One region of the Pseudoalteromonas sp. APM04 genome, then DNA from elsewhere that is predicted to be linked to it. Evidence: predicted binding sites of a transcription regulator. Region 1 holds the regulator's gene; each other region holds the start of a gene.

Region 1 (3,201 bases):
AAAATATCTATCGATGATAACGATATTACGCTTTTACCTATGCACAGTCGTGCTAGATTAGGTATTGGCTACTTACCACAAGAGTCGTCTATATTTAGAAAATTAACAGTGTATCAAAACTTAATGGCTATTTTAGAAACTCGAAAGGAGCTCACTAAACAAGCCAGAGAAGAAACATTAAATAATCTATTGGATGAATTTAGCATTCAACACATTCGCGACAGCAAAGGTATGGCATTATCGGGCGGAGAACGTCGCCGAGTGGAGATTGCACGTGCTTTAGCTGCAGATCCAAAGTTTATTTTGTTAGACGAACCATTTGCCGGTGTTGACCCTATCTCAGTATTAGATATTAAAAAAATTATTGAACACCTAAAAAACCGTGGTATTGGCGTATTAATAACAGACCACAATGTAAGAGAAACCCTTGATGTTTGCGAAAAAGCCTACATTGTTTCTCATGGGGAACTGATTGCTTCTGGTACCCCTGAACACGTATTAAATGATAAAACTGTACGCGATGTATATTTAGGCGAGCAATTTAGGCTGTAACATTTACGCCTTATTTATAAGCATCTGCTAGTATTAATTATAACAACTTAAAAGGATTGTTAGAGATACATGAGGCAATCACTACAGCTGCGCATGGGCCAGCAACTTACAATGACACCTCAGTTGCAACAAGCTATTCGCTTGCTGCAATTGAGTACATTGGATCTTCAGCAAGAAATACAAGAAGCGCTCGACAGCAACCCATTACTTGAGGTTGAGGAGCAAGACTATGCCGATGATCTTGCGGGCAAAAATGAGCAAAAAGCAGATAACGATGAAGTTACAGTAACCGTATCTGCCGATGAAGCCCCTAGCGAGTATGAACAAGACAGTGGTGAAGCGCTTGCTAAAGATACCGTAAGTGACGACATGGCAATGGATGTTAGCTGGGATGAGTATATGAGTGCAGCCCCTGCATCATCTTCAGGCCCAATGCCTGAAGATGAGTCTATATATCAGGGCGCATCAACTGAAACGCTTCACGAATACTTAATGTGGCAATTACAATTAACGCCATTTAGCCCTACAGATGAAGCCATCGCTATTGCTATTGTAGAAGCGGTGGATGATTCAGGCATACTGACACTCAGCTGCGAAGAGATTTTAGAGAGCTTTAATCAAGATAACGACGATGACGTTGAGGTTGAACTTGACGAAATAGAAGCGGTTTTAAAGCGCATTCAGCTATTTGACCCAGTGGGTATTGCGGCACGTAGCTTACAAGAGTGCTTGTGTATTCAGTTAAATCAATTTGATAAAGGCACGCCTTTTATTGATGAAACAAAAATGATTTTAACAGAGCACATTGATTTGTTAGCTGCTCGTGACTACCGTACATTAATGAAAAAAACGAAGCTCAAAGAAGATGAGCTTAAAGAAGTAATGACACTTATTCATACGCTCAACCCTAAGCCTGCAGACACAATAGTACGAGAAGAGTCTGAGTATGTAATACCTGATGTGTCAGTTAAAAAAATTAAAGGCCGCTGGATTGTAGAGTTAAACCCAGACAGCATGCCAAAAATTCGTGTAAACAGCCAATATGCAGCAATGTCACGTACAGTTAAATCAAGCGGCGACAGTCAATTTATTCGCTCACATTTACAAGAAGCTAAATGGTTTATAAAAAGCTTAGAAAGTAGAAATGATACACTTTTAAAAGTAACTAACTGTATTGTTAAACAACAACAGGGCTTTTTTGAACACGGGCCAGAAGCCATGAAACCGATGGTTTTAAATGATGTTGCCGAAATGGTAGAAATGCACGAATCAACAATTTCGCGCGTAACTACGCAAAAGTATATGCACACACCGCGTGGAATATTTGAGCTTAAATACTTTTTCTCAAGCCACGTAAGTACCGAAAATGGTGGAGAATGTTCATCTACGGCAATACGTGCACTTATTAAAAAATTAATCGCAGCAGAAAACTCAGCAAAACCATTGAGTGATAGCAAAATTGCGGATATATTGGCTGAGCAAGGAATTAAAGTAGCGAGACGTACAATCGCAAAATATCGCGAATCTCTTGCTATTCCACCGTCAAATCAGCGAAAGAGCCTGATCTAAGACGCTAAACAAAGAGGGTAATGCTTATGCAACTAAATTTAACTGGTCGTCATGTAGAACTAACTGATTCATTAAGAGACTATATAAATACCAAATTTGCGAAGCTAGAAAGGCACTCTGATCATATTAATAATGTTCATGTCATTCTCGATATAGAAAAATTAAATCAAAAAGCAGAAGCAACTATTCATGTAAGTGGTGCTGAATTATTCGCATCCACTGAACATCAAGATATGTATGCAGCTATTGATTCATTGATTGACAAGCTTGACCGTCAAGTAATTAAACACAAAGAGAAGCTTGCTCGACACTAATATGATGAAATTAAGTTCACTTATATGCCAGGACTGCAGTAAAGCTGCGGTCCTTTTTAATAGTAAAAAAAGAATTTTAGAGTTTATTAGCGAGCTGGCTCACGATAAATTACCGTATTTATCTCAACAGGATATTTTGGGCGCTTTATTAACCCGCGAAAAGCTAGGCAGCACAGGGATAGGCAGAGGTATTGCTATTCCACATGGCCGAATGAGCGGCGCACAAGAACCTTTAGCATTGGTGTTAGTAAGTGAAACACCGATTAATTTTGATGCTATAGACAACCGCCCTGTTGATATTTTTGTTGCACTCATCGTACCTGAAGGCGATAACCAACAGCATTTAAAGACGCTAGCAACGATAGCTGATAAACTAAAAAATAAAGAATTTTGTAAGCAGCTTCGCTGTGCTAAATCGGATGCTGAGTTGTATCAAATTATTGTTGACCAATCGTAACAAATTTAAAGGGTGATTAATGGAGTTGATTATCATAAGTGGCCGTTCTGGTTCTGGTAAGTCGGTTGCTTTACGCGTTGTTGAAGATCTAGGTTATTATTGCGTAGATAACATTCCAGTAAATTTATTACCTTCTTTGGTAAGAAGCGTTTCTGATAACTACGATAAAATTGCCGTTAGTATAGATGTGCGAAATTTACCAAAAGAGCAAGATGAATTTAATCACATCATCGAATACTTACCGGGTTTTACAAAACCAACGCTGTTCTACTTAGACAGTGAAGATCAAACCCTTATTAAACGCTTTTC
Region 2 (3,201 bases), 110 kb from region 1:
GGCAAGTTTACGATGAACTACCATCGTCAGCTGAGCCAGTTACCATAAACTCTCAGCAATATTTTAAATACAACGATATTTACTTTTTGCCACAAATAAATGGTGACGAGATACAATACCTAGCAATCAGCTTAGGCTGAGCATTATTTAACTACTTAACCTGCCTACAGGTTAAGTAGTACTTTATTGTTATTGATTTCAGCAATCCTCCTATAAAATTCCCTTTTGTAATCCCCCCTTCTAAAAACATAAAACGTTTATTTAGTGAACAATTTTGATTTTAGCTCCGTATGTCTGTTTAATATTTGTAAATAAAGCGTTTATGACCTAAACCTAAATAGAGGCTTTATAGAGGAGCTCCACTTATGCCTACAACAAAAACAATTGAAAAAAATACCGAATTTGCTCGCTGTATAGAGTGTAACAAAGTAGATACGTTCGCTGCTTTTCACTGGTTAGCACTTGCGTTTAAAGATATGACCCGAGCCCCGTTACTTACTGTAATTTATGGCCTAGTGTTTAGTATTATTCCTGCAGCTATTATCTACTCTGCATTTTTTGCACAAAGCGTATTTGTAATTTTACCCGCCACTGTTGCGTTTGTTTTAATTGGACCCGCTTTCGCAGCCGGCCTATACGACGTAGCATGGGAACTCGAAAAAGGCCACAAACCCACTTTTAGGCATTCGCTAAAGTCGATGTTTAGAAACCCAGTTGGAGAGTGGGGATTTGCAATATTATTACTCGTAATAATGATTGCGTGGATGCGCATTGCCGCCCTTGTTCATGCTTTATACCCTAACTACGCTAACCCAACGTTTGAAGAACTGTCAGCATTTTTAACGCTTGGTACAATTGCAGGTGGCGTTTTACTCGTGTCTGTTTTTTCAGTGTCTGCATTTACACCACAAATTATGATGGAAAGACGCGTAGACATAATGACAGCTATCGTCTCATCTATTAATGCCGTTAAAAATAATTTTGCGCCAATGGTTGTTTGGTCAATATGCATTTTCCTAATGGTTGCGCTTGGTTTTGTAACTGGGGCTGTTGGGTTTATTGTAATTATGCCACTACTTAGCTATGCAAGCTGGCACGCATACATTGCAGTAATCAAAACTAAAAAAGCCAGAAAATATGAATAGTTAACAAACTTTAACTTAACTTGTGCCACGAACTAGTAAAACTAGTGTGTGGCACAAATAATACTTTTCCCCTCCTCCCTTCATTTAAATGCCCCGATTTTTTTAAAAAGTCATAATCAAACATCCTCACTTTAGTAGCTATACTTTTTAGCGCCTGATAAAGTAATTTTTACTGTATTAAACATAATGACTTAAGGCACCTTATGGCAAATCAATTTAACGTTCTGGATACCCGGTTACAATTATGCTGTGGGAATGGCGGGTATACTCGCGAGGGTTTTTGCTATGTACCAGACTCTGATCGCGGTAATCATAGTGTGTGTGCAATTATGACCGAAGAATTTTTACAGTTTTCGAAGTCACAAGGTAATGATCTCATAACGCCCAATCCACTTTACGATTTTGAAGGCTTAAAAGCTGGCGACAAATGGTGTTTATGCGCAATAAGATGGCTTCATGCGCAACAAGCAAACGTTGCGCCGCCAGTAATCTTGCAGGCCACTAATAAAAAATCGCTTGAAGTAATACCGCTTGAACTACTAAAGGCACATGAATACACCCGTTAAAAATATTCTAGCTTAGTTTCAGCAAATCTGTTTGGTCTGCAAATTTTACAAAAAGATGCAGACTTTTCATAACCACCTCGTATTAAAAAAAAACAAAACAAAAGCAAAAACACAAGCAACTGATTTAAAACAACTTTATTTAGTTTAACTTTCGGCATATTGATTGCTTCATACAATTATCACGTATTTATTACGTAAAGGACTACGTGAAAATATTAAATAGTTAAGTAGGAGAAGTTATGAGCAATACAAATAAGCAAGCTAAATTTACTGCACCAGGTATGAGCAACGAATCAGCTGAAAAAACTATCGCAGCCTTAGATAACCGCATGGTTGCACTTATAGATCTTCAATTAACACTAAAACATATTCATTGGAATGTTGTTGGTCCTAATTTTATAGGTGTGCATGAAATGCTAGACCCTCAGGTTGAAGCTGTGCGCGAAATGACAGATACAATAGCCGAGCGTATTGCCACTTTAGGCGGCATACCAGTAGGGACACCTAAGTCAATTGTTGACCGCCGTACATGGAACGAATATTCATTAGGTAAAGAACTTGTTACGGAGCATTTAGGCGCGTTAGATAAGGTGTACAACGGTATTAATGCCGATCACCGTAAAGCCATCGAAACGGTATCAGATTTAGATCCAGTATCTGAAGATATGTTAATAAGCCAACTTGCCGATCTTGAACAATTTCAGTGGTTTGTAAGAGCACATATCGAGTCAGCTACTGGTGAATTAACGCAATAATACCTTTATTACCTAAGTACCTTAGCCCAGCATTTTTGTTGGGCTTTTTGTTTAAATCATAAAACAAAATATTACTAAGGTATTTGAGCCGTGCAAGAACTTGTGGCATAAGAATTAACCTACTAGTATCAGTAAGTAGTTTTCAATATTGGTACAAATTAGTATGATAAGTTTTAATACCCCTAAACAATTTTGGCTTTTTTCTTTAATATTTTTATCAGCCTGCGGCTCAGGCAACAGTAATACCAAAGTTCCGCAATCAAATACAAGTGAAAGTCCGACTCCAATTACACAAAATAATATCGAAGATAATTACAACATTATTATTTATGGCAATAGTCACAGCTGTCAGTTAGGGCGGATCATTGAGCATATAATCGAAAACCAATACCCAGATAAGTCAGTTCAAACAACCACAGTGTCGGGACCATTTTTAGATAATATTGTGAGTATTAGGGCAAACGTAGACAAACTTAAAAACAAAAATCTAAGCCATGCCATTTTTCAAGGTCAAAAATACTCTCAGTCTGGTTTAACAACTTACCCTACTGATGCCGCTGAGCATTTAATTTCATCAGCTAAGGCACAAAATATCACACCTATTTTATTTCCTGAACACCCACAAAGAGGCAACCCTGAAGAAGGCCAGCGTGTATACGACTTACATTTATCAATAAGCGCTAAACAACCTAGCTGCGTAGCTCCTATTGGCCTTGTTTGGAACAGGCTTTTAGT
Region 3 (3,201 bases), 770 kb from region 1:
GATTGGCTGCTGAGAGTCGCTATCTCTTTAGCGGGCATAGTTAAGCTCTGGCTAGAGAGTTTTACCTCTGTAGCACCTTTACGCGGTGTATCTGAAAACACTAAAACGCCGTTTTGATCTTTCCAAGCGTAAATTCTTTTTTCACCCGCATAACCATAATTACTTAATCCTAAAGTAATCATTAGCAATAAAATCTTACTATTCACACTGCTACCCTGCAATTTTTATGATTGCTTAACTTTAGTGGAGTTTGATTTAATTTACCATTAAAAAAGCCCGCTAAGCGGGCTTGAGAACACACATTCTTTTACAGTGTCACATTAACAGCTGTAGTACATTTCGAACTCAACTGGGTGAGTTGTCATGTTAAGTTTTTCAACTTCTTGGCCTTTAAGTGCAATGTAAGCATCGATTAGGTCGTCAGTGAAAACACCACCTTGAGTTAAGAACTCGCGGTCAGCACTTAATGCATCTAGTGCTTCACCAAGTGAAGATGCAACTTGTGGAATTTCTGCTGCTTCTTCTGCTGGTAAGTCGTATAAATCTTTATCCATTGCATCGCCAGGGTGGATCTTGTTTTTGATACCGTCAAGACCAGCCATAAGCATTGCTGAGAAAGCAAGGTATGGGTTAGCTGTTGGATCTGGGAAGCGTACTTCGATACGACGACCTTTCGCAGATGGTACCACTGGAATACGGATTGAAGCAGAACGGTTACGTGCAGAGTATGCAAGCATTACTGGCGCTTCAAAGCCTGGTACTAAACGTTTGTACGAGTTAGTTGATGCGTTAGCAAATGCGTTAATAGCTTTAGCATGCTTGATAATACCGCCAATGTAGTAAAGCGCTTCTTCAGAAAGACCGCCGTATTTATCACCAGCAAATAAGTTAACACCGTCTTTAGCCAAAGACTGGTGGCAGTGCATACCAGAACCGTTATCACCAACAATTGGCTTAGGCATGAATGTAGCTGTTTTTCCGTATAAATGAGCCATGTTATGAATAACGTATTTCATTTCTTGGATTTCATCTGCTTTTAAAACCATAGTATTAAAGCGAGTTGCAATTTCGTTTTGGCCTGCTGTTGCTACTTCGTGGTGATGTGCTTCTACTACTTGACCTAGTTCTTCAAGTACTAAACAGGTAGCTGAACGCCAATCTTGTGAAGAATCTACAGGTGAACAAGGGAAGTAACCGCCTTTAACACCTGGACGGTGACCAGTGTTGCCGCCTTCATAATCTTTATCTGAGTTCCATGCCGCTTCTACAGCGTCAACTTTGTACATTGAACCAGACATGTCTGATTTGTATTTAACATCGTCAAAAAGGAAGAACTCTGGCTCTGGGCCAAATAATACGGTATCAGCAATACCTGTAGAGCGCATGTAATCTTCAGCACGTTTAGCAACTGAACGCGGGTCGCGCTCGTAACCTTGAAGTGTAGAAGGCTCTACAACGTCACAACGTACGATTAATGTTGTTTCTTCAGTGAAAGGGTCAAGTTTTACTGATTCAGCAACAGGCATTAAAACCATGTCTGATTCGTTTATGCCTTTCCAACCAGCAATTGAAGAACCGTCGAACATTTTACCGTCTTCGAAAAAATCTTCATCAACTTGGTGATGAGGAATAGATACATGTTGCTCTTTACCCTTTGTATCAGTAAAGCGTAAATCAATGAACTTAACGTCATTTTCTTTAATAAAATCTAAAACCGATTGTGACATGTGTCCTCCAACTATTGGGTTTTATTATTGCTGCATAATTGCTTTGGGATTTATTAAGCTGATTTTGTGCCATTTTTATAACTCTATGTTTATAGGTTAAAAAAACTTAGTTGCTACAATGTGGGGCATAAAACAGCACCATTATGGTGCAGTTAAATTCCACTTTGGTGCAGGCTATGTGCACTACAATTTGTTGTTAATTTAATCGCTCAAAATCAGCATAACCTAAATGTAAAAGAGTGCCAAAAATATCGTATAAATAGTGTAAACTGCATTTTTTAAAAAATAATGGCAATTTATTTCATATAATTGTCATATATAAAACAGATACTTAGTAAAAGTATTGAGAAAGTTTTGAAAATTGTATTGGATAAACTTTCATCCATGTCATTAATGAGGGATAATATGCGCCCTTTTAAATCCTATGCTTGGACATCTCGTGAAAACGCAGATGAGTGCGTAGATCTTGCAGGATCATTGAGAATTTAATTTCTCTGAGTAAATATATGAGCATCGAACAGTTAAGAAATATAGCGATTATCGCGCACGTTGACCACGGTAAAACAACTCTGGTTGACAAACTACTTGAGCAATCAGGTACATTAGAAACACGCGGCGGTAACGAAGAGCGCGTGATGGACTCAAACGACATTGAGAAAGAACGTGGTATTACCATTTTAGCTAAAAACACAGCTATCTCTTGGAATGACTACCACATCAATATCGTAGATACCCCGGGACACGCCGATTTCGGTGGTGAAGTTGAACGCGTACTTTCGATGGCTGACTCAGTATTATTACTTGTTGATGCTCAAGAAGGTCCAATGCCACAAACGCGTTTCGTAACGCAAAAGGCATTCGCGCAAGGCTTAAAGCCAATCGTCGTTATCAATAAAATTGATAAGCCAGGTGCACGCCCAGATTGGGTTATGGATCAAATCTTTGATTTATTCGATAACCTTGGTGCAACTGATGAACAGTTAGACTTTAAAGTAATCTATGCATCAGCTATCAACGGCTGGGCAACATTAGATTTAGACGAGCCATCAGACAACATGGAACCTATGTTCAAGATGATCGTTGACGAAGTATCACCACCGGATGCAGATCCTGAAGGTGACTTCCAAATGCAAATCTCTCAGCTTGATTACAACTCGTATAAAGGTGTAATCGGTATTGGTCGTATCAAACGTGGTTCTGTTGCGACTAACCAACAAGTTACAGTTATTGGCGCTGACGGCACGACTCGTAACGGTAAAATTGGTTCAGTACAAAGCTACTTAGGCCTTGAGCGTATCGATACTGAGAAAGCTTATGCTGGTAACATCGTAACCGTTACTGGTCTTGGTGAGCTTAAGATTTCAGATACGCTTTGTTGTCCTAACAACGTTGAAGCATTACCACCACTAAGTGTTGATGAGCCTACAGTTACAATGACGTTCTCTGTAAATAACTCTCCGTTCTGTGGTAAAGA
Region 4 (3,201 bases), 540 kb from region 1:
GCGACCCCGAGTTTAAAGTATTTTTATGCATTCAATTGGCGCTGGTGGTTATTTGTTTTACTGTGTTGTCGTCGAACGAGATATACGCCAATGGTGATGAAACCCTTGACCAAGCACTATTTCAAGCGGTATCAATGAGTACAACGGCGGGTTTTGCTACCGATAACTTTTCAACATGGCCGCTGTTTTTACCTATTTTATTAATATTTTCGAGCTTTATTGGTGGTTGTGCAGGGTCTACCGGGGGCGGTATGAAAGTGGTGCGCGTGTTTTTACTTTACCTGCAAGGCGTACGTGAGCTAAACCGCCTAGTGCACCCTCGTGCTATTTATTCAATCAAACTTGGCCGTAAAGCATTGCCCGATAAGGTTGTAGAAGCTGTGTGGGGGTTCTTCTCTGCCTATGCTTTAGTATTTATTATTATTATGCTGGCGCTTATGGGTACGGGAATGGATAATATTACGGCGTTTTCGGCCACGGCAGCGTGTTTAAATAACTTAGGCCCAGGGTTGGGTGATGTTGCCTCGCATTATGGTGCAATAACCGACGGCGCTAAATGGTTGCTGACTATTGCAATGGTATTTGGCCGACTAGAAATTTTTACTTTGCTTGTGTTATTTACGCCTACGTTTTGGCGCGGATAAAACACAACGTTTTACTACTATGTTTATGGAATGGATATGCCAGCAACACATGCAGATAAATTAAATAATATACCGGTTGGCAGTTTAGTTGACTTAGAAATATTAACACCCACTAGCAGTAAGCGCGTGAAAACAGAAATGGTAGGCTTGCTTGATGAAAAGTTTATTATTTTAAACTTTCCTACAGCTAAACGTTTACCGGGTGGAAATGATTACTTACGAGATGGCGTCACCGTAGTTGTAAGAGCATTAATAGAGGGTGACGATGGACAAATAATTGCGTTTAGACAGCAAATTAAATCTATTGCATCACACCCCGTTAGGCTGATTTTTATAAACTACCCCAAGCAAGTTCAGCTATTTAGTTTACGTTCGCAAACCCGTATTCCAACTCTATTGCCTGCAAAACTTAAACTCAGTGATGACAAGGTACTCGATGGTGTTATAAAAGATATTTCGCTAACGGGGGCTATGTTTGATGTAAAAACTGACGCAGATCTAGAAAGCATCAAAGACTCACAATGCACTGTGGTATTAGGTAGTAATAGCAAAGGCTTTGAAGGCGAAGTGTGCAGCGTGAAAGATCATAATGCAGGCGTGCGTTGCGGTATTAAGTTATTAGCCAGTAAAGAAGAGATGAAAGCTTTTATGAAAGAGCACTTTATTGACCCCGCTATGATAGAACTCGATGCCGATTAGGTTTTAATGTCGCTATTTTGCAACAAAATAGCGACTTTTTACTTTATGAACGAAAATAAATTACCAACCTCTAAATTATTATTTTTTATTAAATAAAAACAGAGATATAGCATTCAAATTTTTTATATTTTATTTTATTTTTACACCTTGTTCAGTTTAAAACTTCCTGCTCAATACCTAATTACACCTTGATCATTTAAATAACTTCGCTTTGTGGTTTTTTACATTAAACCTAAGCATCTGATTTTTAATAACTTATAGTTTTTAATTAAACCAGCGTTGCTAAATAGCTACAAAAATAATGCTTAAATTTGCACTTTTTTCAGTATTTAACACGTAAGGCACTGAAAAATATAAACTAATAAATATTGGCATTTAAGTTGTAATAGTCTGGTTGTACTAATCGAAAAACGTGATTAACAGTAAGTACCAATCACTCACATACAACTTGAAGGATACATACTATGAAACGCATTAATAAAACATTAGCACTTATCGCACTCGCTTCTTCGTCAGCCGTTTTTGCAGGCTCTGACTTTAATACACTCGATGTAGACGGTAATGGTGCAATTAGCCAAGCCGAAGCATCAGTTGATGCAAAATTAATGAGCATGTTCTCAGAGCTCGATACAGACCAAAATGGTGAGTTATCAAAAGAAGAGTTTTCAAAAGCCTAAATTCAGTAAATGGAATCCTGAGTTGCCAAAGACAACCTAAGTAGGCAAGGGAGCTTACGAAAAAGGATAACAAGGAAGTGAAACCATTTTAAAAGGTAATAAGCCCATTTTTTTGATAGAACATTAAGTATGAAGGATTAAGTTATGAAACATTTAAATAAAGCATTAGCACTTATTGCATTAGCGTCTTCTTCAGCTGCGTTTGCAGCATCAGATTTTGACAGTTTAGATACCGACAGCAGTGGAGCAATTAGCCCAAGTGAAGCGGCAATAGACACCGATTTAATGGCTGAGTTTACAGAGCTAGATACAGATGGTAACGGTGAGCTGTCTAAAGACGAGTTTGCAAAATTTTAAAGTTAACCGGTATTGGTTTAGCTATTTTTCACAGACAGGGATCTTAGAAAAGGATTTCTCATTTTACTAGGAACATCACTATGAAAACATTAAATACAACACTTGCGGTTTTAGTTTTAGCGTCTTCTTCAGCAGCTTATGCAGCGGTAGACTTTGCATCGTTTGATAGCAACAGTGACGGTGTTATCAGCATGGAAGAAGCTCAAGTAAACTCACAATTAGTGAAAATTTTTAAAGATTTAGACACAGATGGAAATGGTGAGCTTTCTAAAGAAGAATTTGCCAAAGTACAGTAGCATTGATAAGCCCCAATCATACTCCACTAAAGCCGCGATGTTCAGCGGCTTTTTTGTGTTTGATGCGTTATAAAAATATAGCACTTACTTGGAAGAGCTTTTCTACTACGTTGATATGTTTTTTATCAATTAAAAACATAATCACGTGATCGCCCGACATAATAATGGTGTCGTCGTGGGCAATAAGTACATCGTCGTTACGCACAATGGCCCCAATAGTTGTTCCAGCGGGTAGTTTTATATCGGCAATTGCACGGCCAACTACTTTGGAGGTATTTTCATCGCCATGAGCAACTGCTTCAATAGCCTCTGCAGCCCCTTTACGCAATGAATACACGTTAACAATATCACCTCGACGTACATGGGTTAACAATGCAGAAATTGTTGCCTGTTGCGGCGATATGGCAATGTCTATTTCGCCACCTTGTACTAGGTCTACATACGCACCACGTTGAATAAGCACCATGGTTTTTTGCGCGCCCATGCGTTTGGCAAGCATGGCCGACATAATATTGGCTTCATCGTCGT

Evidence for each region. Region 1 encodes sigma-54, which starts transcription at its own class of promoters, with help from an activator protein. Its sites were predicted from a motif close to GTTGGCACGNNNNTNGNNT; they were not measured.
Region 2: the regulator sigma-54 is predicted to act here: its motif matches at 1,862-1,880, upstream of dps (DNA starvation/stationary phase protection protein Dps).
Region 3: the regulator sigma-54 is predicted to act here: its motif matches at 1,783-1,801, upstream of glnA (glutamate--ammonia ligase).
Region 4: the regulator sigma-54 is predicted to act here: its motif matches at 1,711-1,729, upstream of MTP24_RS00080 (EF-hand domain-containing protein).

Annotation. Positions count from the first base shown of each region.
Region 1 covers NZ_CP094441.1:560,869-564,069, reverse strand. The annotation lists gene lptB (LPS export ABC transporter ATP-binding protein) at 1-552, shown strand, start outside; gene MTP24_RS02630 (RNA polymerase factor sigma-54) at 622-2,121, shown strand; gene hpf (ribosome hibernation promoting factor) at 2,148-2,435, shown strand; gene ptsN (PTS IIA-like nitrogen regulatory protein PtsN) at 2,440-2,892, shown strand; gene rapZ (RNase adapter RapZ) at 2,912-3,201, shown strand, end outside.
Region 2 covers NZ_CP094441.1:671,881-675,081, reverse strand. The annotation lists gene MTP24_RS03190 (DUF6515 family protein) at 1-140, shown strand, start outside; gene MTP24_RS03185 (DUF2189 domain-containing protein) at 366-1,145, shown strand; gene MTP24_RS03180 (DUF2237 domain-containing protein) at 1,349-1,711, shown strand; gene dps (DNA starvation/stationary phase protection protein Dps) at 1,951-2,466, shown strand; gene MTP24_RS03170 (hypothetical protein) at 2,630-3,201, shown strand, end outside.
Region 3 covers NZ_CP094441.1:3,247,004-3,250,204, reverse strand. The annotation lists gene MTP24_RS14995 (DUF4124 domain-containing protein) at 1-206, opposite strand, end outside; gene glnA (glutamate--ammonia ligase) at 321-1,727, opposite strand; gene typA (translational GTPase TypA) at 2,234-3,201, shown strand, end outside.
Region 4 covers NZ_CP094441.1:18,839-22,039, forward strand. The annotation lists gene MTP24_RS00070 (TrkH family potassium uptake protein) at 1-644, shown strand, start outside; gene MTP24_RS00075 (flagellar brake protein) at 681-1,343, shown strand; gene MTP24_RS00080 (EF-hand domain-containing protein) at 1,808-2,020, shown strand; gene MTP24_RS00085 (calmodulin) at 2,165-2,377, shown strand; gene MTP24_RS00090 (calmodulin) at 2,458-2,673, shown strand; gene trkA (Trk system potassium transporter TrkA) at 2,741-3,201, opposite strand, start outside.